Regions from separate parts of the Arthrobacter sp. 2762 genome, predicted to be linked through region 2. Evidence: riboswitches for the same ligand, from Rfam matches in the RefSeq annotation. Region 2 holds a riboswitch; each other region holds the start of a gene.

Region 1 (7,692 bases), on a different contig from region 2:
TGACCCAGCGCACAGGCTTCTCGCCAAGGACGCGGAACAACGGTTCGAGGTTCTTCTCCTCGCGGCGGATCCGGAATCCGCTCTCGTTGACGGCGCGCGGACGAAGGATAGGCGGGGCAACCTTGGGAGGCGCAGTCTCAACCGCGTCCCGTGCGGCCTTGACGATCTCCGCCATGGCGAAGCCAAGCTGGCGCAGGCCTTCATGGCTGGTTGCCGAGACTTCGAAGACCCGGTAGCCGCGTGCTTCGAGTTCCGGACGAACGAACTCAGCCATGTCCTTGCCGTCAGGAAGGTCCACCTTGTTCAGGACAACAAGCTTGGGACGTTCGTTCAAGGGCACAACCTCGCCGTCGACGCCGGCGTAGCTCATGTCAACGGCGTACTTCTCGAGTTCCGCCTCGATGATGGCCAGGTCGGAGAGGGGATCACGGTCCGATTCCAGGGTTCCGCAGTCCAGGACGTGAACCAGGGCCGCGCAGCGCTCGACGTGGCGCAGGAAGTTGTGGCCAAGGCCCTTGCCCTCGCTGGCCCCTTCGATCAGTCCGGGCACATCGGCGATGGTGAAACGGATGTCGCCGGCCTGGACGACACCAAGGTTGGGAATGAGGGTGGTGAAGGGGTAATCGGCGATCTTGGGCCGGGCAGCTGACATCGCTGCAATGAGGCTGGATTTTCCTGCGGACGGGAATCCGACCAAGGCAATATCGGCGATGGACTTCAGCTCCAGGACGATGTCGCTGGATTCGCCTTCGATGCCAAGCAGCGCAAAGCCGGGCGCACGGCGCTTCTGGGAGGAAAGTGAGGCGTTTCCGAGGCCTCCCTGGCCTCCTGCAGCCGCAACATACTCCGTGCCCTCGCCAACCAGGTCAGCCAGGACTTCGCCGTCCTTGGTCTTTACCACGGTGCCGTCCGGCACGGGAAGGATCAAGGTCTCGCCGTTCTTGCCGCCGCGCCAATCGCCCATGCCAGGGCCACCGTTGGTGGCGTGGCGGTGGGGGGCGTGGTGATAATCCAGCAGGGTGGTGGTCTGCGCGGACACCCGAAGGATGACGTCTCCACCATTGCCACCATTGCCACCATCAGGTCCGCCGAGTGGCTTGAACTTTTCCCGCTTGACAGAGACACAGCCGTGGCCGCCGGTTCCGCCGGATACGTGCAGGACTACCCGGTCTACAAAGCTCGCCACGTGAATCTCCTCTTGCTGTTGCCAGCGCTGTTGCAAAAACCAGAGCGCCATAAGCGCCCTAATCGATTGTAATGCGGTTAAAAGAACGGTGGAGCGGGCCGTTTGGCCCGCTCCACCGGTTCAGAACTTGTTGTTACTCTGCAGCTGCAGCAGCAACGATGTTCACTACGCGACGGCCGCGGCGAGTACCAAACTCAACCGCACCGGCCTCGAGTGCGAACAGGGTGTCGTCGCCACCGCGGCCGACGCCTGCACCGGGGTGGAAGTGGGTTCCACGCTGGCGAACGATGATCTCGCCTGCGGAAACTACCTGGCCACCGAAACGCTTGACGCCGAGGCGCTGTGCGTTGGAGTCACGACCGTTGCGAGTGGAGCTCGCGCCTTTTTTGTGTGCCATGTGAAATGCCTGCCTCTAAATTTCTGGGGAAACTGAAAATCTGAACAGAGTAACGAAAGTTACTTGATGCTCGTGATCTTGATCTTGGTCAGTTCCTGACGGTGACCCTGGCGCTTCTTGTAGCCGGTCTTGTTCTTGAACTTCTGGATGACGATCTTGGGACCGCGAAGGTCCTCAAGGATCTCAGCCGTGACCGTGACCTTGGCCAGGTCCGCGGCAGCGGACGTGACCTTGTCGCCGTCAACCAGGAGCAAGGCGGGCAGCTCAAGCGTGCTGCCGGCTCCACCGGGGACGCGGTTAAGCGTTACGTAGTCTCCAACGGAAACTTTTTCTTGGCGGCCGCCTGCGCGGACAATCGCGTACACCACTTGGGTACTCACTTCTCTCGACGTTTCTTACTAAATTTGCGTGCGGAACCTTGAACCGGAATCAGGCTTGGTTCGCGCTGTGCCTCAACGCCGTGGACTTCAGATCGAAGCCCGCGAGTCATCCCATGAACAATTCCAAGGGGCATAACCCAAGTGTTGGCGTAAGCACCGAAGATCAAGATTACGCTAGTTTGACCTTCAGCTGCAAATGAGGCCGGGTCCGGAGGCTATCGGGTGACTTGCGTCACCAGTTGTAACGGACTCTCCCGGCACCGTGCCCATACAGCCTACAGGATTTGCGCCGGGATACTGCGGTTTGGCCCGCGACGCGCTGGAGCTTTGTGGATTTGTTCCACGCGGCAACCTCGGAAACCCTGCTCAGGCGAAGAGCCTGGGGGCATCAAAGAACGCAGTTTCGTAGCGGCAGGACTGGGCGAAGGCCTCAACCATGGCCTTGCGTTCCTGCACAGAGGCGCCAACTGCCGCAGCATCGGTAATGTCGATCGCCTTCCGGGTTGCGGCAGCAAACTCCTCGTCCGCGTACGTCTTCAACCATGCGGCGTAAGGGTGGTCGCTGGGAGCCCCTGCTTGGACATACGCCCCGTGAAGTTGCTGCCCTACCTCCGCGTACAGCCAGTAGCAGGGCAGGATTGCCGCCAGCAAAACGGCGTAACTGCCCGAAGCCGACGTCGCCAGCAGATGGTCCACGTACGACCTTGTCACGGGTCCGGTCTCTGTCGAAGCCGGACGCGTGCTCAGCCAGTCCCGGTGGAGCTCGGACTCCACTTCAAGGCAGAGTTGCGATGACTTTGCCCAGAAGAGCTGCTCTTCTTCAGTGGGGGCAAGTGCACCTGCGCGCGCCAAAACCCGGGAGTAGCCGTTCAGGTAGATGGCATCCTGGGCGAGGTAATAGTTGAACTGGGGCTCCGGGAGGCGCCCGGACTGCAGGCCTTGGATGAAGCCGAGGCCGTAAATTGCGTCCAATTCCGGTGCAGCTTCGGCCCACAGCCGCGCGGCAAAGTCGCCGGACTTCCCTGCAGGATACAGCGCTGGCTCCATGTGCTGGAAGTGGTGGACCGGCCCGCTGCCCTTGCCTACCTCGAGCCGGTCGGCCGCCGCGAGGGCCTGCAGCAGCCACGGCTTGACCTCGCGGAGTGATGCCTCCCAATCGTCCCTGCGGGCTTGGACCGTGGCCAATGCCGAGGAGAGTGAGCACCCCGTTCCGTGGCTGTTCCTGGTATCCACTCGGGGCCCAGGCACCTCGATGACGTCCTGCCGCAGCAAGCCACTCGTATTGACCAGCGCATCCGGACAGTCGTTTCCTGCCAAATGGCCGCCCTTCACCAAAACCGTCGTTCCACACTCAGCAGCCAGTCGCTTGCCTTGGTCAAGCGCCGTGGCCCAATCCGGGGCTTCGGGCTCACCCAACAACATCGCCAGTTCGGGAAGGTTTGGGGTGATGAGATCCGCCAACGGCAAGAGGCTGCGCAAAGATGCTTCGGCGCTCTCACGCAGAAGACGGTCGCCACTGGTGGCCACCATCACCGGGTCAAGGACCACGACGGCGGGACGCACCTCCTCGAGCCAGTTACGGACTTCGTCGATGACGGCCGCGTCACCCAACATCCCGATCTTGACCGCATCAATGTCAATATCGCTGCTGATCGCGTCCAGTTGCTGACGCAGGAACTCCACAGGCGGAACATGGACTGCGCTGACGCCCAGGGTGTTCTGGGCCGTCAAAGCCGTGATGGCAGCCATGCCATAGCCGCCGTGCGCTGCGATGCTCTTCAGGTCTGCCTGGATTCCGGCGCCGCCAGAAGGATCCGAGCCGGCAATGCTGAGCACCCGCGGATGCGGCCGGGCTGGGACTGCTCCGATACCAGCGGGGTAGACAGGGTAGACAGCGGAATTCGACGATGAAGCCATGGTGGACATCCCTTCGCCGGTGCTAACCGGACAGGTTCAACGGGTCTGGATCTCAGCCAGGCCCAGTGCCCGGCACCCCGTGTCAGTTTCCAAGCGTAGCCCGGAACCCCGTCGGTCCGGGAACCGGACGGCCTCGGGGAATGGATGTGACTGGCAGCAACAAAAAAGTCCCGCAACATCCGCCGTAAACGGATGCTGCGGGACTGTCTCACTGATTCGGGACTGTCTCACTACTTAACGACTGTCACTGCTTTTGCCGTGCTTACAACTCGGAAGCAGGAACTCCGACCCCAAGGATGATGGGCTCGTCCGCTGCCTTCTTTGTGGCAGGCTCTTCCGCTGCCGGCGCCTTGGCTTCATGGGCCGATCCACCTGCGGCGGCAGCAGTTACGTCGTGATGTTCCACGCTGGTTTCGTTTGCCGCACCCTGCGCCCTGCTGGCGCTGCGGTTCCTTCGGCCGCGACGGCCACGCGAACGCGACGAATGATCGTGCTCATCTGTAATGACAGCAGAAGCACTGGCCGCGGAAACGGCGGAGGCAGTCGCAGGTTCGGAAACGGTATCCGTGGCCTCTTCCTCCGCAGCCGGTGCGGCACCGAGGTGCGAGAACGCCTCAGCCAGCAGGTCCAAGCTCATGGCCGGCTTGCCGGCAGGTGGTTCCTCGTGGTGTTCCACAAACGGAAGAGCCACTTCTTCGCCACCGAAGCGCAGAACAGGGGTGGACCGTGCTTCCCGAACCGCTGCTTCGTGACTGGCGGCATCAAGTGCAGCCGGTACCCCGGCATCGCCGGTTGCAGCTTCAGGGGCGGATTCATCGGTGTGACCCTGCTGGCCTGCTGCGCGGGCCAGCTCCTCCGCACGGTGAACCTCGTCGTCGTGCAGGTGGGCAGCATGCGCTGCGGCGGCGATGGTGGCAAGAGCTGCCCTGGTCGCCTCAGCCTTCGCCTGGCGGACAGGGTCCACGGACTCCGTGGCCGCCGGAGCCACGGGGGCGGCGGCGGTGCTGTGGACAGCAGGGGGCACTTCGGCCGTTGCCGGTCCCCCGCCTTTCCCGCGGCGACGCTTGCGATCAGTGCGTGCAGCAGGCTGTTGGGGTTCGGCGTGCGGACGGTGGTGCTCGGCAGCCACAACGTTGGCGCGTCGGTGTTCCACGGGCTCATCATGGGTGACGACACCACGCCCGGCACAGTGCTCGCACTGCTCACCAAACACCTCAAGCAGGCCTGTGCCCATGCGCTTGCGCGTCATCTGCACCAGGCCCAGCGACGTCACTTCGGCCACTTGGTGCTTGGTGCGGTCACGGCCCAGGCATTCCACCAAACGGCGGAGCACCAGGTCACGGTTCGATTCGAGGACCATGTCAATGAAGTCGATGACGATGATGCCACCGATATCACGCAGGCGCAGCTGGCGAACCACTTCCTCGGCCGCTTCGAGGTTGTTCTTGGTGACTGTTTCTTCCAGGTTTCCGCCGCTGCCGGTGAACTTACCCGTGTTAACATCCACCACGGTCATGGCTTCGGTGCGGTCGATGACAAGGGAACCGCCGGACGGCAGGAAAACCTTGCGTTCCAGTGCCTTGTGGATCTGTTCGTCGATCCGCCAGGCAGCAAAAATGTCCTGGTCCTTGGTCCACTTCTCAAGGCGGCCTACCAAATCGGGAGCAACGTAGGTGACGTAAGCCTCGATGGTGTCCCAGGCGTCGTCGCCGGAAACGATCAGCTTGGAGAAATCTTCGTTGAAGACGTCCCGGACAACCTTGATGGTGAGGTCGGGTTCGCCATAGAGCAGTTCCGGAGCCAGCACCTTGGTGGAGGACGCCTGCCCTTCAATGCCTTCCCACTGCGCGCGCAAACGGTTGATGTCGTGCGTCAGCTCTTCCTCGGACGCACCTTCAGCGGCCGTGCGCACAATGACGCCGGCGTTCTCCGGCAAGCGGTCCTTGAGGATGCGCTTGAGGCGGTTGCGTTCGACGTCGGGCAGTTTGCGCGAGATACCGGTCATCGAACCGCCCGGCACGTACACAAGGTAGCGGCCCGGCAAGGAAATCTGGCTGGTGAGGCGGGCGCCCTTATGGCCAACAGGGTCCTTGGTAACCTGCACCAGGACGGAATCACCGGACTTCAACGCATTCTCGATCCGGCGCGGCTGGCCCTCAAGGTTCACTGCGTCCCAATTCACTTCACCGGCATACAACACCGCATTGCGGCCCCGTCCGATGTCAACAAAAGCAGCCTCCATGGAAGGCAGAACATTCTGGACCTTGCCCAGGTACACGTTGCCAATGAGGGAGTCCTGCTGGGTCTTGGACACAAAGTGCTCGGCCAATACGCCATCTTCAAGGACCGCGATCTGGATTCTGTCGTCGCGCTGGCGGACGATCATCTGGCGATCCACGGACTCGCGGCGGGCAAGGAACTCAGCCTCTGTAATCACCTGGCGGCGGCGTCCGGTCTCCCGGGACTCGCGGCGGCGCTGCTTCTTGGCCTCAAGCCTGGTGGAACCCTTAACGCTGGTAACCCGGTTTGACGGGGCCGTCTCAGTGATCGGGCGGGGCGCGCGGACACGGGTCACCGTGTTGGGCGGGTCATCGTCAGAGCCGCCCGTCAGTTCGAGATCCTGGTCACCTCGGCGACGACGCCGACGACGACGCGACGTGACGCCCTCTTCGAGCGCTTCCGCTGCCGGAGCATCTTCGTCATCCTCACTCTCTGCACCGTCTTCGGACTCGGTCTCATCCCGTTCTGTGCCGCGGCGGCCACGGCGGCCGCGGCTCCGGCGACGACGACGGCTGCTGGAATCCTCCAGCTCGTCAGTTGACCCGGTTTCCGGAGTTTCTTCTTCAGCCTCTTCGGCCTTTTCCTCGACGGCCGGACGTGCCACCGTGCTGAGGTCAGGGGCCTGGAAGATCATGGACGTAATGGACACCGGCTCCAGGAACAACGACGTTGAACCGGGGGCGGACTCCTCGGGTGCTTCAGCTTCTTCCTCGGCGGGGACGGTGCCTTCTGCAGAAGTGCCCTCTACAGAAACGCTTTCCACAGAAACGTCCGTCTCTGCAGGAACGGCGCCCGGGGTGGCCGTCGCAGGCTGGGACACGGCGTCCGGCGTCGTGATTTCTTCAGTGGTTTCAGCAACGGCTGCAGGCGTCTCAGCGGCCGTTGCCTCGACGTCCTTGGGCTTGGTAGTCCGACGACGGCGGACCGGCTTTTCAGGGGCAGGTTCGGCATCGGTTTCCGGCTGGGACGCTACTCCGGCCTGATCATCAAAACCCGGGAGGGGCTCGGCCGGCACTGTTGTCTTGCGCGCGCGGCTACGGCGCGCCGGCGCCTTGACAGCTGCTTCGGTCGGTTCGGTACCGGTGGCTTCGCCGGCTGCTTCTTCAACGGCGGGTGTTTCGACCGCTTTGGGCGCAGCCTTGCGCCGTGTCCGGGTGGTCTTCTTGGGCGCTTCCGCAGTTTCCGCGGCAGCTGCCTCGTCATTAACGGCTACAACCTGGTCATTATCCATATGTGGCAACACTCCTGCCCCAGCGACGCCGCCACATCCGGCGCCCAGTGGGGCAATTATTTGTCAAAACCCTCAGGCGTTGACAGAAGTCGGTAGTATTCCTTCCGGTTCGCACCATCATTGGGGTGCGGCAGCCCTGGAAGGCCGGTGGCTTTGCTCTGAAACCCGTTGTTCTGCTGCCACAACCAGGTGCCGTCCATTGTCATGGCGGGCATGCCGAGGATCACGTGATCCAGGCAGGCCCTGCTCATGCTGGCGGTCTTGGGAACAAGTCACCGGACCGGATTCCGAATGTGGATCG
Region 2 (7,692 bases):
CCAAGCCCCGAGTACCCGCCGGTGACTATTGCGGTCTTACCCGTCAGGTCAAGGCCTTGGACCACTTCCATGGCAGTTGAGCCATGCCCAAAACCGGAACCGATGGGGCGTTGGGGCGTTTCTGTGGATTCTTCGCTCATGCTCGAGCTTTGCACAGATCAGGACCCCTGCGGGCAACGACTAGTAGACGGGCTTTTCGGGTTCGACGTCGCGGACCCAGGCGAGGATACCGCCGTCGAGATGGCTGACGCGCGTGTAGCCGGCCTTCTGCGCGGCCTCCAGGACCGCAGCAGAGCGCGTTCCAGCCTTGCAGTGGAACACGATGTCCTTATCCTGCGGCAACTCCACCCAAGCCTCGCCTGAAAGAATCCTGCCCTGCGGGATAAGGACAGATCCATCGATGTTCACGATGCTGTGCTCGCCGGACTCGCGGACGTCCACCAATTCGAAGTCGAGTTCACCCGCTTCCCGCTCGGCCAGCATCCGGGCAAGGTCCTTCGCGGTGACGGTGTGCTCCTGGTCAGTGGCCGCAGCCGGAGTCACCCCACAGAATGCTTCATAATCCATGAGTTCAGTGATGGGCTCCGCTGCAGGATCCTTGGAGACCTTGATTTCCCGCCAGCTGCCGCCAAGCGCGTCAAACAGCGCCACACGGCCAAGCAAGGAACGCCCGACGCCGGTAATCAGCTTCACTGCCTCCGTCACCATGAGGGATCCAACCGCGGCGCACAACATACCGAAGACTCCGCCCTCACCGCATGAAGGCACTGAGCCTGCGGGCGGGGCTTCAGGGTAGAGGTCACGGTAGGTGGGGCCGTGCTCGGCCCAGAAGACGCTGACCTGCCCGTCGAAGCGGAAGATGGAGCCCCAGACGTACGGCTTGCCCAAAATCGCGGCGGCGTCGTTGACCAGGTAGCGGGTGGCAAAGTTGTCCGCGCCGTCCAGGATGAGATCGTAATCGGCGAACAGTTCCAAGGCATTCGAGGAGTCAAGGCGGACGTTGTGCAGGACAACATCCACCAAAGGGTTCAGCTCCGCAATGGCTTTCCGCGCAGATTCGATTTTGGGGGTGCCCACGTCCTTGACGCCGTGGATGACCTGCCGCTGCAGGTTGCTGAGGTCTACGTCGTCGTCGTCGACGATTCCCAGGGTTCCTACGCCCGCCGCGGCGAGGTACAGCAAGGCTGGAGATCCCAGCCCGCCGGCACCTATGACAAGAACTTTCGCATTCTTAAGCCTGCGTTGGCCCAGAGCGCCGATTTCCGGAATGATGAGATGCCGGGAGTACCGTTCCACCTCGGCCGGCGTTAGTGCGGCGGCCGGTTCAACGAGGGGCGGCAGGACAGCGGGCGCGGGGTGGGCAGCAAGAATTGAGGCCATACCCCAATGTATGCCTGCCGATGCCGCCCGGTCATATTACCCACCGGTACAGTGGTCATAACTGCAAAGGAAAGGCGGCAGACTGTGGCTGACGGCACACGGGCAAACGATGGAGCACCAGCGAAGCAAGAACGGACTGCTTCGACGCGTTCAGCAAGGTTGCCCCGGGACGAGCGCCGCGCACAGTTGCTTAACGCCGCCTTGGAAGTTTTCGTATCCAACGGCTTCCACGGTGCCGCCATGGACGAAATTGCCGAGACAGCGCATGTGAGCAAGCCGGTCCTGTATCAGCATTTCCCTTCCAAGCGCGAGCTGTACATGGCGCTGCTGGACAGTCACCTGGCCGCCCTGACCGAGCTGATGCTCAATGCCCTGAACTCCACTACGGACAACAAAGAGCGCGTTAAGGCAGTCATGCGGGCCTACTACAGGTTCATTGCCGACGACGACCAAGCCCACCGCTTGGTTTTCGAGTCCGACCTCATCAATGACCCCGATGTCAGCTCCCGCTTGGAGACCTTCAACAAAACGTTCGCCGACGCCGTGGCCCACGTCATCGCCGAGGACACCAAGTTGCCCCCTCTGGAAGCGCAGCTCCTGGGCCGGGGACTGGCAGGAATGGCGCAGGTCAGCGCCCGCTACTGGCTCGAAACCGATGGAAACCTCGACCTCGATGTGGCCAGTGATCTGATCTATCGTTTAGCTTGGCGCGGAATCAGTCGATTCCCCAAAGAGTCCTAGGCTACAAATAGAGGACTGACTTAAAACTTGATTGGCTTGGAGGCCTTGCTGTGGAAGTAAAGATCGGCATTCAGAATGTTGGCCGTGAAATTGTGCTCGAATCCGCACTCGATGCTGAGGCTGTAGCCAAGATCGTCGGAGAGGCCATCTCCAAAGGTTCGGATCTCCGGCTCACGGATGAGAAGGGCCGCCAGATCATCGTTCCCGGCAGTGTGTTGGGCTACGTTGAAATTGGTGCTGAGGAAGTCCGCCGCGTCGGTTTCGGCGCACTCTAGCGGTTCCCAGTTACAGCTGCCGCTAAGGAGTCTCCATGCTTTCACTCGTTGTGGTGGTTCTTGCCACAATCGCTACAGGATTCATCGTGTGGGCAAATGACAAGCGACACGGCAAGTACGGCATTGCATTGCCGGCGGGCGTTTCGGCAACCGTCGGCGTGCTGGGCTGGATAGCTCTCATCATGGCCGGCTTTGGTTACCAGCCCGGGCTGACTTGGATCCCCTGGGTCCTCCCTATCGTGTTGGGGACGGCCGTCGCGATTGCCGTCGTGGTCCTTCTGGGCCGCAAGCGCACCCAGCATGACACCGCCGCCCTCACCAAAGCTTTGAGGCTCTAGGCGCTGAGACTCCAAGGCGCCGGGACTTTTAGGCGCTGCTCACTCTTAAACGGCGCTGGCCATCACCCATAGGTGATGGCCAGCGCCGCTTAACCTTCTATCCCGCTCAATCTCCGGGATAGCGATCCGGCTGCGCCAGGGCACCGGACGCGGCTGCGGCCTCGCTCACGGCAGCCGCAGCGGCGATGTCGCGTTGGGTCACCTGGCCGCCTGCGTCATGGGAAACGTAACGCAAGAACACCCTGTTGAAACGCCAGTCAAGATCCGGGTGGTGGTTCTGTTCCTCGGCGATCCGGCCAATGGCGGCGATGAGCGCCAAGGCGTCGGCCGCCGTCGAGGTTTTGAACACTGTCACGAGGCCGTCCTGGAGCTTCCAGTCCGGAAGGTCCTTGAGGGCGGCCTCCAGGGCGACCTGGGTCAACGGCTCTTTCCTGTCAGCCACCACTGCTCCTTCATTCAGAGGAACTCTGCCCGGCCCTCCATGGCCGATGACGCGAGGGCGTGCTCCCGGCGCGGGATACGGCCAGCCTGCTTGGCCAGCCTACCGGCGATCACCGCGTGTTTGAAGGCTTCGCCCATCTGCACCGGGTTCTGAGCACGGGTCACGGCCGTTGCCAACAGGACAGCATCGCAGCCCAGCTCCATGGCCAGCGCGGCATCAGAGGCAGTCCCGATGCCGGCGTCGAGTACTACGGGAACAGAGGCCCGGGACACGATCAGTTCGATGTTGTGCGGGTTCAGGATGCCCAGCCCCGTTCCAATAGGCGAGCCGAGGGGCATGACTGCTGTGGCACCCAGGTTTTCCAGACGCAGCGCAAGGACAGGATCGTCATTGGTGTAGGCGAAGACCTTGAAGCCACGGTTCACCAGCTGTTCGGTTGCCTCCACGAGTTCCACCGCGTCCGGAAGGAGCGTATGTTCATCGGCGATGACTTCCAGCTTCACCCAGTCCGTCTCCAGCGCCTCCCGGGCGAGCTCCGCGGTCATCACTGCGTCTTTGGCAGTAAAACAGCCAGCGGTGTTGGGCAGGACCCGGATGTTGTGATCCAGCAGGAGTTGAAACAGTGAACCTGTCTCGGCCGGTGAGTACCGGCGCATTGCCACAGTGGTCAGTTCCGTCCCTGAGGCCAGCAGGGCTGCTCCCAGCCCGCCAAGACTCGGCGCTCCACCGGTACCCATGATAAGGCGGGAGCCGAATTCGACGCCGTCGATCACCAAAGCATCAGTGCGGATGTCAGTTTTTGCTGCGGTCATTTTTTCAGCCTCCCTGGACTGCGGTTACGAGTTCGAGTTCGTCTCCATCGGCGAGCGCAGTCGCGGCCCATTGGCTGCGCGGCACCACCTCGGAATTGCGTGCGACGGCGACACCCAGCTTGCCGCCGTCGGCTGCCTGTCCCCGGTGGTCCAGGATGCGGCCTGTGATGGCGCTGACGAGCGTGCTGACGGATGCGTCGTCCGCCACGGCGTGTTCGGAGCCGTTGAGTTTGATGTTCATGGTGTGTCCTTGATTGCTGGTTGGAGGCGGTGATCCTGCGTTGCCGTAAATCGATCAGGCCGGAAAATGGACCATCGGGGGTCGGCTGAGCCGCTGATCAGCCCGCCTACGATTTTGGCGGCCACAGGCGTCAACAGAACGCCGTGGCGGAAGAACCCGGACGCGATCACGAGACCGTCCATGGTGCCCTCAGGCCCTGAAACACGTCCCAGTCCAGAAACGCGTCCAAGTAATGGTGCGTTGTCCGGAGTGCCGGGCCGTGCGCGTGCTGTCGTTTCCAACAGTTCCAGCTCCGCCACCGCAGGCACCAGCACTTGGGCGTCCCGCAGGAGTTGATAGACGCCCCCGGCGGAGACTGCATTGGTGGAAGCGGATAGACCGTCCTCGCGCTGCGTGGCTCCAATCACCACCGTGCCATCGTCCCGGGGCACGATGTAGACCGGCACCCCGCGGACCATGCCCCGGATGGTGGATGTGAGGAGGGGCTGGAGGTGTTGGGGAACGCGCAGCCTCAGGATGTCGCCGTAAACGGGCCGCAGGGGCAGCGTGAGCCCCTCGGGGAGATTGCCGATCCTTGCCGCATCCAGCCCGCAGGCAATTACAGTTTCTGGGGCCAAAACGACGGTGCCGGAATCGACTTCAACCCCCGAGACGCGGTCTCCGTCCCAGAGCAAACGGGATGCGTGGAGCGGCAGGGCGAAACCGTCCTCCGCTCCGGAAACCCACGTTGCGTCACTTGGTCCGTGCGCTGCCAACCCTTCCATGAGGCACCGTGCAAGGCGCCGCGGATCCACTTGGTGATCGGCCGGTATCTCGAAGGCACAGGAAATCTGTGGGCTCAGCAAAGGCTCACGCTCGCGCGCTTCCCGCAATGATAATGGCTCCACGTGCAGCCCCGCGGCCTGCTGGACTGTGCGGAGGTCTGCCAGCGCGCGGCGGTCGGCGGCGTCGGCACCAACGGCGATTGTCGACGTCGTGCGGTATCCGGTGGCTGGTTCGCCGCCATGGACGCTCCGGATGAAAGCGGGCCACAGTTGGGAGGATTCCAGCATGAGTTCCAGGAGGTCTTCCTCCTGGTAGTGGAGTTCACTGACCGGAGCCAGCATGCCGGCGGCAGCGAACGTCGCACCCGCTGCGGGGGTGGGATCAACGAGGACCACAGAGCGGCCCTGGCGGCGGGCTTCGTGGGCAATGCCAAGGCCGATGATGCCGCCACCAACGACTGCGACGTCTGCCTGCAAGGGGTTTTGGCGGGATTCTGCCATATGTTTCCTTCCCTACGCCGGTATTAGCCGGATCAGGTCAAGCGGTCGGCGCTGAAGCCCTCTCAGCCGGACGGTCATATGACGCTGTCACGGCTCCCGCAGTACGTGCCCAGTTTAGAGGAACTACTCTGGTTTCCATGACCCAGCATGATGTCCACACCACTGCCCGCCTCTACTTGTGCACTGATGCCCGCAAAAGCCAGGGCGATTTTGAAGACTTCGTCGACGCCGCGTTCGAGGGCGGCGTAGACATCATCCAGCTTCGCGACAAGACGCTCGAGGCTGCCGAGGAGCTTGAGGTCCTGGAGGTTCTGCATAACGTGGCCCAACGGCACGGGCGGCTGTGGGCCGTCAACGACCGCGCCGATGTTGCCAGTATTTCCGGGGCTCCGGTGTTCCATATCGGGCAAAAGGACATCCCCCTGCGCGCCGCACGGCACCTCCTCCACGACCGCACCGTGATCGGCCTCTCCACCCATACGCCGGAGCAGGTTGACGCCGCGATAGCTGCCTCCCCTGGCAGGAGCGGACTGGATTATTTCTGTGTTGGTCCGGTGTGGGCAACGCCCACAAAGCCAGGCCGTGAAGCAGTTGGGATGGACCTGGTCACATATGCCGCGGAAGCCGTGAAGCGCGCGGATGAGGAGACCGTAGGTGGCGTCCTCCTCCCCTGGTTCGCGATTGGCGGCATCGACCTCACCAACGTTGAACAGGTGGTGGCTGCGGGAGCGAGCCGGATCGTCGTGGTGCGGGCCATCACTGAGGCGGAGGATCCGACGGCGGCGGCCAAGACACTGCTGGAAGCGCTCGACGCCGGATGAGCAGCGGCGCCCGGATGGCCCCGAAGGGTCTGCGAACGCGTCCTAAGCCGTAAGCCCGAGCCCTGACATCCGGCGGCCGTGCCGCTCGGCAAGCTCGGCGGTGAGCGCTTTAACTGCCGTACGCGTATCCCCTCCGCCCTTGAGCATCGGTCCCAAGTGAGGATGTTCCATGCCGACGCGTTGGGCTTGGGTCAATGCTTCACCGACGAGGCGGCGACCCCACAAAGCGAGTCGCGATGCCAGGCGCGGGTCATCAGCCAGGGCCCGACGCAGGAGGATGCGGAGTACTTCCGTGGCTTGGTCGGCGGAGGCAACCTTCTGGACAAAGAGTTGCGTCCCGCCGTCAAGGAACGAAGCCACCATCCGGTAAAAATCTGACGACACGGTGTCGATCACATAGGCCTTCATGACTGATTCAAACCAATCCGCTGGCCTTGTTCGCTCATGGAAGTGGTCAAATGAGCGCTGGAACGGAAGCATGGCTTCTTCCGCATCGAGTCCCATCTCCGATAGCCGGCTGCTGATCAAGGCAAAGTTTCCGTAGGCGCCTACGGCGATCTTTGCCAGCACTGCCCTGTCATGGAGAGTGGGAGCGTACCGGGAATCGAAAGACAACCGACCAAACGCCGAGAGCTCGCCGTAGGCCATGGCTCCCAGCAGCTCCGAGGCGAGACGCTGGACGCGAGCATTGTCGTCCGTGGAAGTGCTCATGGTCCAAGACTATCCAGCGATTTCGGGCTAACCTGATTTTCGTGTCACATCATCGGATTTCGCCCAACGTCGACGACTCGTCGGACCAGCTCGCAGAGGCATTTGCAGCCCTCCGGAGCGAGCTGGAACTTCCGGGCGAATACCCAACCGAGGCCGTGGCGGAAGCCCGGAAAGCCGTAGAACACCACAGGCTGCCGGACCGCGACCTCCGGGACATTCCGTTCGTGACCATCGATCCAGCCACGTCCACGGACCTGGACCAAGCGGTGTTCATTGAACGTGCCGGTGACGGTTACAAAGTCCTCTACGCAATCGCGGATGTGCCATCCTTTGTTGCTCCCGGTGGGGCGCTTGACGCAGAAACACGACAACGGGGGCAAACGTTCTACGCTCCTGACGGGAGAATCCCGCTGCACCCGGAGGTTATCAGCGAGAACGCCGGAAGCCTGTTGGCTGGTCAGGACTGCAGCGCCTTCGTGTGGGACTTCGAGCTGGACCACAATGCGGAAGTATCCGCCACGTCCGTGGCTCGGGGCACTGTCCGAAGTCGCGCCAAGCTGAGTTACAGGGGCGCCCAGGAACAGATCGATGCCGGCACCGCCCCGCCGGTGCTTCAGCTCCTCAAGGAGGTTGGCCTGAAGCGGGCGGAACTGGAACGTCTGCGCG
Region 3 (7,692 bases), 360 kb from region 2:
AGGCACCAGCGTGGCCAGTGTCGCATTAAGCTCACGTGCAGATTCAAGGCTGGAACCAAAGGGTTTCTCCATCACCAGCCGCGTGCCGGGCGGCAACTGCTCGCGTCGAAGGATTTCACAGGCCTTCTGGCTAACATGGGGCGGCAGGGCGAAAAAGATGGCGATCGGCCCTTCCAGATCTGCCAGGAGGTCTGCCAGCGGCCCGTCGGCCGTTACGTCCACTTGGTGGTATTTGGTGGATTCCGCAACAGCGTCCAAAGCCTGCCGACCTCTGGCGTCCGCGGCCTTGGACGAGGCCGCGAAAGTGCCATTGACCCGTTCACGCCATTGTTCCTGTGTCCAAGGGTCAGATCCTGCACCGGCCAAACGCAATTCCGGTACCCGGCCCGTGGCTAAGAGCCCCGCAAGTCCCGGGAGGAGCAGCCTGCCTGTAAGGTCCCCGGACGCGCCGAGGATGAGCAACGTTTTCACAGTTGTTTTGCTGGTCACTGTGCCAGCATGCCATCTTGCAGGTGCGACTTGGTACCCTAGATAGTCGAGTCCCTTGGTTGACGCAGATTTGTTGGGGTTGAGACAAATTTGCTGGGGCAAGAATAAGTCAAGACTCTGGCGTGCCGCATTGGCCGCCAATCGCAGACCATCGAAAGAAGTGCACGGCGCGTGTTCAATTCACTCTCTGACCGGTTGACAGCAACCTTCAAGAACCTCCGTGGCAAGGGCCGCCTCTCCGAGGCTGATGTCGATGCCACCGTCCGGGAGATCCGCCGTGCCCTGTTGGACGCGGATGTTGCCGTTTCGGTGGTCCGCGAATTCACGTCGCGCATTCGCGAGCGGGCTCTGGGTGCTGAGGTGTCGGGTGCGCTGAATCCGAGCCAGCAGATCGTCAAGATTGTCAACGAGGAACTCGTGGAGATCCTCGGCGGTGAAACACGGCGCATCCGCATGGCCAAGACCGGCCCCACCATCATCATGCTCGCCGGCCTTCAGGGTGCCGGTAAGACCACCCTTGCCGGCAAGCTCGCCAAGTGGCTGAAGGCCCAAGGCCACAGCCCCATCCTCGTAGCTTGCGACCTCCAGCGGCCCAACGCCGTGACGCAGCTCCAGGTTGTAGGCCAGCGGGCAGGCGTTCCTGTCTTCGCGCCGCACCCGGGAGCAACCTCGGAGTTGGAGCACCCGGCCGGTGACCCGGTGGCGGTCGCCAGCGCCGGTGTGGCGGAAGCGCGCCAGAAGCTGCACGACGTCGTGATCGTTGACACCGCCGGACGCCTCGGCGTGGACGCCGAGATGATGGACCAGGCACGCCGGATCCGCCAAGCGATTATCCCGAACGAAGTCCTCTTCGTGATTGACTCCATGATCGGCCAGGACGCCGTTAACACGGCCATGGCCTTCGATGAAGGCGTGAACTTCACCGGCATCGTGCTGTCCAAGCTCGACGGCGATGCCCGCGGTGGTGCCGCACTTTCGGTTGCGTCCGTCACGGGTAAGCCGGTCATGTTCGCGTCGACCGGTGAAGGACTGGACGACTTCGAGCTCTTCCACCCGGACCGTATGGCTTCGCGCATCCTGGACATGGGTGACGTCCTCACCTTGATCGAACAGGCTGAGAAGGCTTGGGACAAGGACGAAGCAGCCCGGATGGCGAAGAAGTTCGCCGACCAGGAAGACTTCACCCTGGATGACTTCCTCGCCCAGATGCAGCAGATCCGCAACATGGGTTCCATGAAGAAGATGCTCATGATGATGCCGGGTGCCCAAAACATCCGCCAGCAACTGGAGAACTTCGACGAACGCGAAATTGATCGTGTTGAGGCAATCGTCAGGTCCATGACGCCGCACGAGCGCGTTGCTCCCAAAATCATCAACGGCTCTCGCCGTGCCCGCATCGCAAAGGGTTCAGGTGTGCACGTCTCGGAGGTCAACGGCCTTCTGGAGCGCTTCGCCCAGGCCCAGAAAATGATGAAGAAGATGGCCCAGGGTGGCATGCCGGGCATGCCTGGAATGGGTGGTCCCGGCGGCGGCCGCAAGGGTGGCAAGAACGCTCCCAAGAAGAAGGCGCGCTCCGGTAACCCCGCAAAGGCAGCCCAGGAACTGCGCGACGCCGAGGCCAAGCGGGCCAACGCGGCTTCGGCAGCGCCTACGGGAGCAGCATTCGGCCAGGGCGCTGCGGACTTCGATCCGTCCACGCTGAACCTCCCCAAGGGCTTCGAGAAATTCCTGGGTAAGTAACCCGATTTTCCATCCCAGCCAAAATGACAGTTGACGCCGTTGTGAAAGCCCATAACGGCGCCAACTGCTCTTTTGGCGGGGATGTCAGGGCTCTGGACTAGGGTGAATCCATGCACAAGCAGCGCGTAGTCTTCGTCCACGGACTGGGGAGCTTTGGCGCATCGGCATGGCCCAAGCAGCACGGCATGGCCCTGTCCTATGACGCGCTTTTCCTCCGCCGGCACGGCTTTGATCCCGTGGCCGAACCCTTGGAATCCGATGTCGCTGCTGACATCGGCATCGTCCTGTCTTCGCTGGCGGATTCAGGTGGCGGCCATATCGTGGCTCATGAGCAGGGCGCAATCTCTGCAATGCTCGCAGCGGTTGAACGGCCGGACCTGGTGCACTCCCTGACACTCGTTGAGCCGGCCTGTTTATCCTTGACGGCCGAGCTGCCCGCTACGGCATTCCATCGTTCGCTGATGGAGCCGCTGTTTGACGTGCGGAACCAAGTCAACGACGCCGACTACGAACGTGAGTACTTCAGGCGCGCGTTTTCAGCCGAAGCGGGCGGGCTGGACAGTCCGGAAGCGCGCCGTTCCGCACGTCGCCTTCGGCTCCAGGCGCCCCCTTGGGAGGCGCCCTTGCACATCGTCCCTGGCGTACCGACCCTTGTCCTTACGGGCGGGTGGGAGCCATTGTATGAAGAAATTGCCAGGTACCTGGAGGAAACCGGCGCCCTCCGACGCATAGCAGCGGGAGGGCACCGGCCTCAGGACTCGGGGGATGGAGACCGGATTATTCGCTCTTTTGTAGCTGACGTCGTCCGGACGAGGTCAGTTAAGGTTTCCTGACGCGCCCGCCGCTTGGGTGGAGGGCGCCTGGGTAGAGGGAACCTGCAGCTCCGGGAGGTAGACCTTGCCGCCTGATGCCAGGAACTCTTCGCTCTTCTCCCGCATCCCGCTGTACATTTCCGCAATGGCTGCCTGCGACTCCGCTGATCCGTATTCGTCGCGGATGTCCTGGCTGATGCGCATGGAACAGAATTTGGGTCCGCACATCGAGCAGAAGTGGGCTGTCTTCGCCGGTTCCGCTGGAAGTGTTTCGTCGTGGAATGCCTCTGCCGTGACAGGGTCCAGGGAAAGTGCGAACTGGTCGCGCCAACGGAATTCGAAGCGGGCCTTGGACAGGGCATCGTCGCGTTCGTTCGCGCCAGGGTGGCCCTTGGCGAGGTCAGCGGCGTGCGCCGCGATCTTGTACGTGATGACGCCGGTCTTGACGTCGTCTTTGTTCGGCAGCCCGAGGTGCTCCTTCGGCGTCACGTAGCAGAGCATGGCGGTGCCGTAGCGGGCGATCTCCGTGGCGCCGATGGCTGAAGTGATGTGGTCGTAGCCGGGGGCAACATCAGTGACCAGGGGACCCAGTGTGTAGAACGGTGCGCCCTTGCAGAGTTCCTGTTGGCGCTCTACGTTCTCCCGGACCAGGTGGAACGGCACGTGGCCGGGTCCTTCGACCATCACCTGGACGTCGAACTCCCAGGCCCGCTGCGTCAGTTCGGCGAGGGTGTCCAGCTCGGCGAACTGGGCAGCGTCGTTGGCATCTGCCGTGGCGCCCGGGCGCAGCCCGTCGCCCAGGGAGAACGCGACATCGTACTTGGCGAAAATTTCGCACAGCTCATCGAAGTGCGTGTAGAGGAAGTTTTCCTGGTGGTGCGCCAGGCACCAACCAGCCATGATCGAGCCGCCACGGGAAACGATGCCGGTGACGCGGTTGGCTGTCAGCGGCACGTAACGAAGCAGCACGCCTGCATGGATGGTCATGTAGTCAACACCCTGCTCGCACTGCTCGATGACGGTGTCGCGGAAGATCTCCCACGTGAGTTTGTTGGCTTCGCCGTTGACCTTTTCAAGGGCCTGGTAGATCGGGACAGTTCCGATGGGGACGGGGGAGTTGCGGATGATCCACTCACGGGTGGTGTGGATGTCATCTCCGGTGGACAGGTCCATAACGGTGTCGGCACCCCATTGCGTCGCCCACTGCAGCTTGTCTACTTCTTCGGCAATGGAGCTCGTGACGGCGGAGTTGCCGATGTTGGCATTGATCTTGACCAGGAATGCCTTGCCGATGATCATCGGCTCGGATTCCGGGTGGTTGATGTTGTTGGGAATGATTGCCCGGCCTGCGGCGACTTCACTCCTGACGAGTTCAACATCGCAGTTCTCACGCAACGCCACGAACTGCATTTCAGGCGTGATGACGCCCTGCCTGGCGTAGTGCATCTGGGTGACGGTCTTGCCCTCGACGGCGCGGCGGGGCACCGGCTGCGCGCCCTTCCACTCTGCTGACGCTGCTCCGCGGCGGACGGCCGACTTGCCGTCGTCGAGCAGGTTCCGTTCGCGGCCGGAGTACGCTTCCGTGTCGCCGCGGCCCTCAATCCAAGCGGCCCGGAAGGGCTCCAGGCCCACTACGGGATCGCTGCCCGGCCCCGCGGTTCGGTACACCTGCAGTGGAGCGTTTGCTTCGCCGTTGGGGGACGGTTCAAGAGCGATCTCCGTGACGGGGACCCGGATGCCGTTCGCGGGGTCTTCCAGCCACGCCAGCGAATGGGATTTCAGCGACTGTGTGACGCTTCCCGCCGTATTTTCGCTGGTATTGGCCTGGCTTTGGGCAGGGCTGTGCTGTGTTTCGGTGGTGCTCAAAGGATTACTCACTTCCTTCGCCGGCATTACCCGGACAGGTTCAACGGTCGCAGACTGCCTCAGTCCGATCTCAGCCCCTGCAGGGGCCCCCGTGTGGTCGTAGACGAAGCTACCACAGCCCGCGGCCTGAGCCCCAGTCATATCCGAACACGTCGAGCCTGAACCACGGTGCGCACTAGGCTTTTGCCATGGCCAACATCATCGAATTCACTGGTCCTGTGCTTGTGGCAGGAGACGACCAACGGCACGGGCTGTGGTCCGTCGATGGCAAACTGACGTTCGAACGTCCCGTGACGCCACCCGATTCCGTGCTGGATGGATGGGTCCTTCCCGGTTTTGTTGACGCCCATTGCCATATTGGACTTGGCGTTGGCGGGGCGGTTGATGAGCAGACGACTCTTGCCCAGGCGCAAGCGGACCTTCAGGCCGGTACGTTGCTGATCCGCGATGCTGGGTCGCCCAGCGACACGCGGTGGGTGCAGCAGCGCCGAGACCTGCCCCGACTCATCAGGGCAGGCCGCCACATCGCCCGGAGCCGGCGTTACCTGCGTGGCTTAGGCCACGAAGTGGAGCCGGACGAACTGGTGGAGACGGTCCGCAAGGAAGCCCGGGACGGGGACGGTTGGGTCAAGATCGTCGGAGACTGGATCGACCGCGACGCCGGTGACCTTGCAGCTTCCTTTCCCGCGGACGTGGTCCGGGATGCCATAGCGGCCGCCCATGACGAAGGGGCCCGGGTGACGGCCCACTGCTTCGCTGAAGACACCATCGACGACATGCTCGACGCCGGAATTGATTGCATTGAACACGCCACCGGCCTCTTGCCGCGGCACATTCCCCGTCTCGTTGAGCAGTCCGTCCCGATTGTTCCTACGTTGGTAAACATCGCGACTTTTCCGGATATCGCCGCCCAGGCTGCCCCGAAGTTTCCTGGGTACGCCGACCATATGACGCGTCTTTGGGAGCGACGCCGTGAGCGGGTGTTGGAGGCTTTTGAAGCCGGCGTGACGATCTTTGCGGGAACGGATGCCGGCAGCGTGATCAAGCACGGCCGGATAGCGGATGAGATGCAGGAACTGCACGACGCCGGCCTGCCGCCTGCCGCCGTCCTCGACGCCGCCTGCTGGCGGGCCCGAAAGTGGCTGGGAGCCGAAGGAATCAGCGAAGGTGCCAGTGCCGACGTCGTGGTCTGCCGTGAGGATCCTCGCCAGAGGATCCGTACCGTCGGGAGCCTGAACCATGTTGTCCTGCGAGGAAACGTAGTCCGCTAGGAATAAATTGAAGCTTCAAGTAATTTAGATAGGTAGAACGTGCCGAAGGGCGGCCACCTATGAACCGGGAGCTTCACATGACCACAGCATCAAGCCAGGACCTCCTTCCTGCCGAACTCACCATGGGCACCGTCATGCTCAAGGTTGGCGACATGAAGCTCATGAGTGACTACTACCTAAGGGCTCTGGGCCTTGAGGTTGTTGCCGAGCAGGACGGCGGACTTTACTTGGGGCGGCTGGGGAAGCCGGTGGTTCACCTCGCACCCGCCGCCGGCCTGCAGATTCCGGGTCGCGGCGAAGCGGGACTTTTCCATACGGCCATCCTTTTCCAGGACCAGCCGTCCCTTGCGGCCACGATCGCCACGGCCGCCGAATATGAACCACGCGCATTTGTGGGCAGTGCCGACCATCTGGTGAGTGAAGCGTTCTATTTCACTGATCCCGAAGGCAATGGGATTGAGCTCTATTACGACAAGCCGCGCGATGTCTGGCAGTGGGATGGCAAGAATGTGGTTATGGACAACGTTGCTTTGCCGCCCCAGCGCTTCCTCCAGCAACACTTGAGTGAGGCTGCCGTGACTGGCCAGCGGGAAGCCGCTGCCGGCGTCGGGCACGTGCACCTCCAAGTAGGTGACGTGCAGACCGCCCAGGATTTTTATGTGGACACGCTGGGTTTTGAGAGGACAGCGGGCTGGCATGGGCAGGCGTTGTTTGTTTCCGCGGGCGGCTACCACCACCATATGGCGATGAACGTGTGGAACAGCCGCGGGGCCGGGCCTCGCCGGGATACCCTGGGCCTGGGCGAAGTCCTGATCGAGGTTCCATCTGCCGATGACGTCGCCGCACTGGCTGACCGGCTGAAAGTTGCGTCCGTGGCGAACCACCATACGGGCCTGGAACTGCAGTTCGAAGACCCCTGGCGCAACAAGCTGCGCGTGGCAGTGCGCTAAGCGCCCTGGCGGGAAGCGCCGTCGCACTGGCTTCCGAATGCAGGGGTCGGGACTGCACTAGGCTGGGCATTGACGGTATTTGCCCCTTGGGCCCTTGCCGCCGCCCCGTCAGCACGAAGGAATGAGAGTACTCTCCATGGGCTTTGCCGAAATTTTTGTAGCCACCCACGATGAAGCACTCAAGAGGGCGGCTGCCTTGGATCGGGGCGCCGACGTTACCGGCCCCGCCGTCAGGATTGATGGCATCACCGACTTTGAGGTCGAGCAACTGGGGGACCTTGCCGGCAAAGCCGTCCACGCTGCCGGTGCAGACTACGAGCTGGCGCTGGTGGACGTCACCAGCGACGCACTCCTTGGCGTTCCGGAAGCGATGGTGAGGGCACTCGCCGAGCTGCTGACGTATGAAAGCGAAGGTGACGGGAACGTTCTTGACGACGTCGCCGCGGCGTGGGCAGCGCAGGACGACATGCCTTTTGGTGCGGACGAATCACGTCAGTACGTGCAGCAGTTGGCCGCCTTGGCCACTGACGTGGAAAAGGCGGAGCGGTCAGGACTCTACGTCTG
Region 4 (7,692 bases), on a different contig from region 2:
TCGGCGCCGCGCTTGCGATCGATATGGCGATGAACCGGCACCTGAACAACCTGGTGTTACTCGTGGCTCTCGCGGTGATCGGCTTCGTAGGCTCCGTAACATTTGCCCGATTTGTAGCCGATCGGAGGGATCACAGCAATGAGTCCTGAAGCTACCGGCGTGGATGCCGTGATTGATGCAGTGACGGCCGTGTTCCTTGTGGTGGGTGCCCTGATGTCGCTCGGCGCCGCGATTGGCCTTTTGCGGTTCCCCGATCTCATGAGCCGCATGCACGCGGCAACCAAGCCGCAGGTCCTGGGTCTTTTCCTCATGCTTGCGGCCATGGGTCTGCAAATGCGCACATGGTGGGTTTGGCCGGTTCTTGTGGTGGCCTGGATTTTCCAGCTACTCACCGCACCGGTCTCCGCCCACATGGTGGGCCGCTCCGCTTACCGAACCAAGCATGGGCACCGCGAACTGCTCACCAAGGATGAGCTTGAAGCGGTTGTCCAAAGGGCGGCCGGCGACGGTTCCACCCCGGACGCTTAGAACAACGCGGGGTCACTTAGGCGCCCTCCCGACGGCGGTGAGGGAGCCTAAGTGACCCCACGTTGGAATGCCTATGCGCGGCCTAGACGATGTCCTGCGTTTTGGCGAAGCGGGCGATGGCACGTTGGGTGCCACGGCTCGCGAAAACCTGGATGAGCGTGCTGACGAAGGCCGAAATCAGCGCGAACGACAAGGCTGAGCGGAGGCTCGTTTCCATATCGTCGTGGCCTGTGGGCGGCTTGTTGCCCGTGGCCTTTTCCCAGCCCTTGTTGACCAACTTGGTGCCGACGAATCCGGCTGCAAGGCTTACTCCGGCACCCAGCAGCTTGAAAAAGAGGTTCATGCCCCCAGCCTAGCCTCACATCCAGGTGGCTTGGGACTAGCGGCGGTTTTCCCGTTCTTTGAGGAAAACTGCCATGGAGCCGCGTGGTGCAAGGACAGGGACAACATTGTGATCGGCTTCCCAGACGGCATCTACTGTTCCGAGACCGGCAATTTCCTTGAGCAGGTAATACGTGGGTGGCATCAGCTGTAATTTACCGGCCGCCTCGGCCGCCAGGATCCCGTCCACCGGCATCCAGAGTGATTGCCACGCTTCTGTGGTTTGGTGCTGGGGTGCTGCTTCCGGATCCGGCTTGGCAACATAGAAGTACGTGTCGAAGCGCTTGGGCATGTCCGTCGGCGTGACCCAGTTGGCCCAGGGGCGAAGGTCTGAGGCATCAAGGCGAAGTCCGGCCTCCTCCCAAACCTCCCGCAGGGCAGCGGTGAGCACCATGCCTGACTTTGCCGGGGCCTGTTGAGGATCGACGGCGATGGAACTCAGATGCCAGTCTGCAGCGTGCTGTTCCAGCAGCTCAGCCGGGTAATCCCATCCGTCCTGGTCTGCGGCATCAACCCGGCCTCCCGGAAAGACCACCATGCCGGCGGCGAAGTCCATGGTGGCAACCCTGTGCTGCACGAAGGCTTCGAGCCCGCCCGGGGTGTCGCGGAGCAGGATGACGCTCGCGGCAAGGCGGGGTTGGGGAACGGGGATGTCCGTAGTGGGAAGGTCCGTCATGAAATACCCCTTTGCCGCGTCGATTCTGCTGGATCATTGTCTCAGGTCTGGTTGTGGGGCCTGGTGTGCGTGCTAAGACGAGAGAATGGGGCGCCAAGCGCCCCCGCAACGCAGGAAAAGGGGAGCCAACCGCTTTGTGACCAACCCCAGCGCGCACGAACACCCACAGGTGTAAACTGAACCACGCCCATAAGGGCAGATTAATAACGACAGGGGAGCGCCGCCGTCGGACCTTGCAGAGATGCAGGAGACGCGAGGGCGCTGAGAGTGCGGACAGCCGCAGACCCTCGAACCTGATCCGGTTAGTACCGGCGCAAGGGAGTCGAGCTTCTCAGAGTGTCCGGATCCGGGCGGCGCAGGCCGACCGGGGGTTTCCGGGGAGCACTTTCCCCTCCTGTACCTCAGGAGGCAGAAAAATGACCACGGCAAGCGTGAAGAAGACCAGTTATAACTGGCGTGTTGTAGACATCGTGGTGGCAGCTTTGATTGCCATCGCCGGCGGCGTGATCTTCTGGGCCTGGTCCCAGGGCGCCGCAATCGTATCCATCCCCATGAACGCCACGTATCCGCCGCTCACCGGTTTGATTGCCGGTGGCTGGATGATCCCCGCCGTCCTGGGCATGCTCATCATCCGCAAGCCGGGCGCAGCCCTGTTCTGCGAAGCCGTCGCCGCCACCGGTGAACTCATCATGGGTTCCCAGTACGGCACAACCGTCCTCATCTCCGGCATCCTCCAAGGACTGGGCGCGGAACTCGTCTTCGCTGCGTTCCGGTACAAGAAATTCAACCTTTCCACTGCACTCCTCGCAGGCGCGGGCTCCGGCCTCTTCTGCGGTCTCAACGATTCCTTCCTGCCTTGGGGCTGGAACATCGCCTACGAAGCAATCGACAAGCTGGCCTACATCGCCTTCACCACGCTCTCCGGTGCGATCATCGCCGGCGCGCTGTCCTGGGTTGCCACCCGCGGGCTGGCCAAGACCGGCGTCCTCAGCTCCTTCGCGTCGCGCAAGGCTGCTTCGGAGCCCGTCTTCAACTAATGCCTGCCACGCAAAGCAGCGGCCAGGTGCGGCCTGCCGCCATCACCGCCCAAGGGTGGGGATGGCGGCATGCCGGGCGTTCCACACCCGCCATACAGGACCTCGACCTCCGGATCGGGCCCGGCGAGCGTGTGCTCTTGCTGGGTCCATCGGGCGCAGGGAAGTCGACACTGCTCCATGCCCTCGCCGGTGTGCTGGGTGACGAGGAAGACGATTCGGACGAGACCGGCTCGCTGTTGATCGACGGCCTCGCTCCCCGCGAACAGCGCGGCCGTGCAGGTCTGATGCAGCAGGATCCGGAAACCCAGGTGGTGCTCTCACGGGTGGGTGACGACGTCGCGTTTGGCGCCGAAAACCTTGCCGTTCCCCGGGATGAAATTTGGGCCCGCGTCCATGAAGCGCTCGACGACGTTGGGTTGCGCACCGCTGCAGGCGGCGGTTTGGCACTGGATCACCCAACGGCGGCACTCTCCGGCGGGCAGAAGCAGCGCCTCGTGTTGGCTGGCATCCTGGCGATGCGGCCCGGGCTGATCCTTCTTGACGAACCTACGGCCAACCTCGATCCGGTGGGCGTGCTTGAGGTTCGAGACGCCGTTCAGCGCTGCCTGGACAAGACCGGTGCCACTTTGGTTGTCGTGGAACACCGTGTGTCCGTGTGGAAGGACCTGGTGGACAGGATCGTGGTCCTCCAGCCACCCTCGGCTGGGGGCGGTGTGCTCCTGGACGGCCCCCCGGATCAGGTGCTCACAGAGGCCCGCACCATGCTGATGGCAGCGGGAGTGTGGGTGCCGGGGTACGTTCCGGTTACTCGCGCCCGCAGGAGCACAAGTCAGGAAATGGGCGGCCATGAATCCACCGCCCAACTCCTCCTGGTGGCACAGGATCTGGCTGTCTCCCGTGAGAAGTCGCGCCGTCGCCGCTTCAAAACCATCCCACCCGTCCCCGTGCAATCGGGTATCAGTGCACAAGTACGGGCTGGCCAGGCACTCACCATCACGGGTCCGAACGGTGCCGGCAAATCTACTTTTGCGCTCACGTTGGCCGGCCTTCTGGCGCCCGTGGACGGCAAGGTGAGTGCCGCCGTCGAGCTTTCCGAGGGAGCTGGAATCGACCCGTTCAAGTGGAAGGCGGATCAGCTGATTTCGCGCATTGGCACCGTGTTCCAGGAACCGGAGCACCAGTTCGTGACGGGCAAGGTCCTGGACGAGCTGATGTTCGGGCCGAAGCATCTGGGACACGGTGAAGAACGCGTGGATGAATTGGTGGAGCGTTTGCGGCTCACGCATTTGGTGGACGCGAACCCTTACACATTGTCCGGTGGCGAGAAGCGCAGGTTGTCCGTGGCCACGGTCCTGGCGGCCCACCCTAAGGTGCTGGTGCTTGACGAGCCCACGTTCGGCCAGGACGCCAACACCTGGGCAGAGTTGGCATCGTTCCTCTCGGAACTGCTGGACGCCGGAACGGCCGTTGTGTCCGTGACGCACGACGAAGAATTCAGTGCGGTCCTTGGCGGCACGGAGCTCCGGCTGGATCCGGCGACGCCGCAAGTTCCGGACCCGCACAGCGAAGCAGCCCGCCAGGAAGCCGGTGCCGCATGAGGGACGCCCTGAACCTGCGCGGCAACCACGCCCTCCTCACGCGGGCCAACCCCTTGGTTAAGTTCGTATCCGTGTTCCTCATTTCACTGGTGCTTGCGTTGTCTATCGACTGGGTATCCGCTTCAACGGCGCTCGTCGCCGAGCTGGCCCTGTTCCCGCTGGCTGGCCTCACGCTGGGGCTTCTATGGCAGCGGGCCTGGCCGCTCATCATCGCTGCAGCGATTGGTGGCTGGAGCACCGCAATCGTGGCGGCTGACAGCGGGGCCGTACTGCTCGACGTCGGACTCTGGTCCATCAGCGAAGGTTCCCTTCAGCTGGGGCTGGGATTCATGCTGCGCGGCCTGGCGATAGCCCTGCCGGCAATCCTCTTGATGACCTGCACAGATCCAACCGACCTGGCTGATGCGCTGGCACAGAAGGCAAGGCTGCCACACCGCTTTGTCCTTGGATCGCTGGCCGCGATGCGCCTGGTGGGATTGATGGCTGAGGAATGGCAGACCATCGGCATGGCCAGGCGCGCCCGCGGGGTGGGTTCGCAGGGCAGCCCGCTGCAACGGCTGAAGGCAACGCTTGGACAGAGCTTCGGACTGCTGGTCCAGGCAGTCCGGCGGGCTTCCCGGTTGGCCATCACCATGGAGGCACGTGGTTTCGGCGGCGGGCAGAGAACGTGGGCCCGTGAATCCACCTACTCCCTCCTGGACGTCTGGGTGCTCCTGGGCGGCCTCGTCATCGCTGCCGCTGCGGTACTGACGGCCGGCGGCGCTGGAACGTGGAGTTTCGTCTGGCGTTAACTCTTCTGTTGGATCTTCTCGAACCTTGCCCGGGTGATGAACCCCAACTGGGCTTCCTTTTCAGCCAGCTGGATGATGGGGCCAAGCTCGAAGCACGTGGTCTCGAGGCGGCGAAGTGCCTTGGCGTTGCGGGCGTCCGGCTCAACAATGATCCGGTCCTTGCCGGGCAGGGAAAACATGTATCGGATGAGGGACGTGACGAGCCGTGGTGTGAAGTTCGGAATCGGACGCGTGGCAGGGGCCAGCAGCAAATGCATCCCGATGTCCTCCTCCCGCGCCGGGTAAGCCTCGCCGACGGGATCGTGCAGCGGTTCGTAGGTCTGGAAGAGCGCGAGCGGCTCGGCGTCGACCACCACCAAGAAGGCGTGGTGCGTGTCCAAGGAGTCAAGGAACTCGTAGATCTCCAGAACGTCCTCGCGCGAATGGTCCAGCATGCCCCAGAACCTGGCACGAGGTTGGCTGACCCAACCATGAATGAGATCAAGATCTTCGGCGGGAACCAAAGGGACGGTCCGCAGTACGCCCCATCCGTCGAGCTCTTCGGTGTAGTTCGTGGTCCGGACAGCGAAGTCCTGGGTGCTGGTGGTCATGATTTCCTTTGGGCTGGGCTGGGCTGGTGGGCTTGGTTCGTGAGTCTTAGGGGGCGTCGTGACTGAGCTGGCTCCAGTCCGTTACCACAGGGATCATCTCCCCTGAGGCCCAGAGCGGCAGTTGGTCGGTAAAGTGTGGGTGCTCCGGCCCTCCAGCAGCGCCGAACGGCACAATCCAACGGCTGTTGCTCCGATCGGACAGGTCCCAGACATAGCGGGCCACGGGTCCGCGGAAGCTGTGGTCGTCCACGCCCGGAAGACTCTCTGTGCAGAGCACGCAGCCTGTATCGCCGCTTAGCTCTACGGTTGGGGTCGAAGCGGAAAGGTCGCCTGGGAGGACATGAATTGCCAGGAGCTTATGCCGATCGCCCCATACGGCACCGTCCAGCAGGGAATCTTCGAGCGCTGCATCCTCGAGTGCGGCCGCGGCCTCCACAGCCATATCGATACCAAGCTGCGAGGCTCGAACCACCAGCGTTTCAAGGGCGAAACCTATGCGTGAAGCGACGGACAGCCAAGGTCCGAAGAGAGGGGAGTACCCGGTAGGTCCAGCCAATGCCGCCAGCGCGAAATGACGTGCGATCCGCTGAACCAGCGCGCCCCGCCATGACGCGAAAACGGCTGCACTGTGGCTGTCCGCTGCCATCCTGCCGTTCCATTCCAAGAGGAGCGATTGCAGTCCCTTGGCCTCGGTAGATAGATCGGCAGGGTCGAGGTTGCCCAGCACGTCACGGAACAGGGGCCAAGGCCCGAGCAGGCTATCCATATGGATGGATTGCATGTGGTTTACGCTCAACCCGCCAGGCGCCTCCTCCAACAGCTCGCGAATCCGAAGGGCCCTATGGGCGGGGGCGAACTCCATCGCTACGGCATCGCCGCCGCCTGCAGCACGATCGTTCGCGCTGACTGCAAACCGTTGGACCTCTGAGCGCGGCAGGACAACGTAATCGCCCTCCCAGGCATGACGTGCCGACAACGCCGGAGCAGGCAACCGGCGGTTGGCCGGATTTCGTCGGGGAACCAATCCAGCGACGAAGTGCCGTACCGCACCTGCAGCATCAGCAGTCACGACGCTGTTGACCGGCTCCACCCACGAATCGAAAGCTGCTTCGACGTCGCCCACACTCCCGCTTCGCAGTAGCGGCAGAAGGGCTTCGAAACCGAGCCGCCCGTCAACCTGCGCGGGGAAACGCAAACTCAAGGCCCCGCCGTCGGGCGTTTCTGAGATCACTGGACCGCGGGCGGTCTCGATGATCTCCACTGTTTCGGTGCCTACAGAGTCGCCATGACGGATATGGATGGTTTCGGTACCCACGACGGCGGGTTCCCAGCCTTGCGGGCCGCGCGCCTCGATGCGCTCGCCGCCCGACTCCGGGATGGGGACCCGGCGCAACTGCTCTTCGAAGAGATCCTGATAGTCGGCCATGGCGTTGGTAACGGCCCAGGCGGTCTTTCCGGTGTGGCCAAAATGGGGCAGCCCGGGAACGCCAGGGAACGCGAAGCCGAGCGCGTCGAACTCCGGGCATGCGAGCCGCACCTGCTGGTACACCCCGGGGAGTTCCATGAGGCGGTGTGGGTCCCCTGCGATCAGAGGGAGCCCGCTCGCGGTCATTGAGCCGTGAACCGCCCACGCGTTGCTGCCGGACCAGACCGGGGCCTCGATGCTGAACAAGCTGATGGCATCGTGGCCCAGCGTCCTGGCCACGTGGGCGCGGAAAAGCTTGTTGGGGAAGGTGGAGAACAGAATGTGATGCACCAGGAACACCCCCAGCGGCGTCCAAGGGTTCCACGGTTCGGGTGTGCTGCCGGAACCGTCAAATTCGGGCCCGCCGCGCAAATTGGTGACCAGCGCCTGGTTAACGCCTGCGACATACTGGCCAACCCATTGTTGGGTTGCGGGATCCAGCCCCTCGAAACAACGGCGGGCAGTCTCGTTCAGCCGGCTCTGCCGGGCGAAACGGTCCCACACCACCACATCGGGACCCAACACTTCAGCCATACGGCCCTCCGAGCGCCAGCGCTCCAGCTCAATCTGCCATGATCGATCCGTTGCGGCGTTCATGCCTTGCAGGAAGGCAAGTTCGTCCGCGG

What was found. Region 2 has a riboswitch for thiamine pyrophosphate ahead of thiO (glycine oxidase ThiO). Riboswitches for the same ligand answer to the same signal wherever they lie in the genome.
Region 1: it holds a riboswitch for thiamine pyrophosphate, as region 2 does, so the genes downstream of both, ABIE18_RS06905 (bifunctional hydroxymethylpyrimidine kinase/phosphomethylpyrimidine kinase) here and thiO (glycine oxidase ThiO) in region 2, are expected to answer to the same signal.
Region 3: it holds a riboswitch for thiamine pyrophosphate, as region 2 does, so the genes downstream of both, thiC (phosphomethylpyrimidine synthase ThiC) here and thiO (glycine oxidase ThiO) in region 2, are expected to answer to the same signal.
Region 4: it holds a riboswitch for thiamine pyrophosphate, as region 2 does, so the genes downstream of both, ABIE18_RS18900 (ECF transporter S component) here and thiO (glycine oxidase ThiO) in region 2, are expected to answer to the same signal.

Annotation. Positions count from the first base shown of each region.
Region 1 covers NZ_JBEPSI010000003.1:60,185-67,876, reverse strand. The annotation lists gene obgE (GTPase ObgE) at 1-1,186, opposite strand, end outside; gene rpmA (50S ribosomal protein L27) at 1,320-1,583, opposite strand; gene rplU (50S ribosomal protein L21) at 1,643-1,951, opposite strand; gene ABIE18_RS06905 (bifunctional hydroxymethylpyrimidine kinase/phosphomethylpyrimidine kinase) at 2,330-3,880, opposite strand; TPP riboswitch at 3,872-3,970, opposite strand; gene ABIE18_RS06900 (Rne/Rng family ribonuclease) at 4,143-7,391, opposite strand; gene ABIE18_RS06895 (hypothetical protein) at 7,448-7,642, opposite strand.
Region 2 covers NZ_JBEPSI010000004.1:26,228-33,919, reverse strand. The annotation lists gene ABIE18_RS08760 (SDR family NAD(P)-dependent oxidoreductase) at 1-140, opposite strand, end outside; gene moeB (molybdopterin-synthase adenylyltransferase MoeB) at 181-1,380, opposite strand; gene ABIE18_RS08750 (TetR/AcrR family transcriptional regulator) at 1,387-2,121, shown strand; gene ABIE18_RS08745 (DUF3107 domain-containing protein) at 2,172-2,396, shown strand; gene ABIE18_RS08740 (hypothetical protein) at 2,432-2,734, shown strand; gene ABIE18_RS08735 (4a-hydroxytetrahydrobiopterin dehydratase) at 2,841-3,176, opposite strand; gene ABIE18_RS08730 (thiazole synthase) at 3,191-3,988, opposite strand; gene thiS (sulfur carrier protein ThiS) at 3,993-4,229, opposite strand; gene thiO (glycine oxidase ThiO) at 4,226-5,494, opposite strand; TPP riboswitch at 5,487-5,604, opposite strand; gene thiE (thiamine phosphate synthase) at 5,632-6,315, shown strand; gene ABIE18_RS08710 (ferritin-like fold-containing protein) at 6,358-7,026, opposite strand; gene ABIE18_RS08705 (RNB domain-containing ribonuclease) at 7,068-7,692, shown strand, end outside.
Region 3 covers NZ_JBEPSI010000004.1:385,530-393,221, forward strand. The annotation lists gene ABIE18_RS10300 (glucose-6-phosphate dehydrogenase) at 1-489, opposite strand, end outside; gene ffh (signal recognition particle protein) at 661-2,229, shown strand; gene ABIE18_RS10310 (alpha/beta fold hydrolase) at 2,340-3,062, shown strand; gene thiC (phosphomethylpyrimidine synthase ThiC) at 3,045-4,907, opposite strand; TPP riboswitch at 4,903-5,010, opposite strand; gene ABIE18_RS10320 (amidohydrolase family protein) at 5,096-6,178, shown strand; gene ABIE18_RS10325 (VOC family protein) at 6,256-7,128, shown strand; gene ABIE18_RS10330 (hypothetical protein) at 7,265-7,692, shown strand, end outside.
Region 4 covers NZ_JBEPSI010000011.1:61,980-69,671, reverse strand. The annotation lists gene ABIE18_RS18920 (MrpF/PhaF family protein) at 1-149, shown strand, start outside; gene mnhG (monovalent cation/H(+) antiporter subunit G) at 139-528, shown strand; gene ABIE18_RS18910 (DUF4235 domain-containing protein) at 611-871, opposite strand; gene ABIE18_RS18905 (NUDIX hydrolase) at 908-1,585, opposite strand; TPP riboswitch at 1,787-1,923, shown strand; gene ABIE18_RS18900 (ECF transporter S component) at 2,002-2,622, shown strand; gene ABIE18_RS18895 (ABC transporter ATP-binding protein) at 2,622-4,220, shown strand; gene ABIE18_RS18890 (energy-coupling factor transporter transmembrane component T family protein) at 4,217-5,011, shown strand; gene ABIE18_RS18885 (GNAT family N-acetyltransferase) at 5,008-5,601, opposite strand; gene ABIE18_RS18880 (penicillin acylase family protein) at 5,648-7,692, opposite strand, start outside.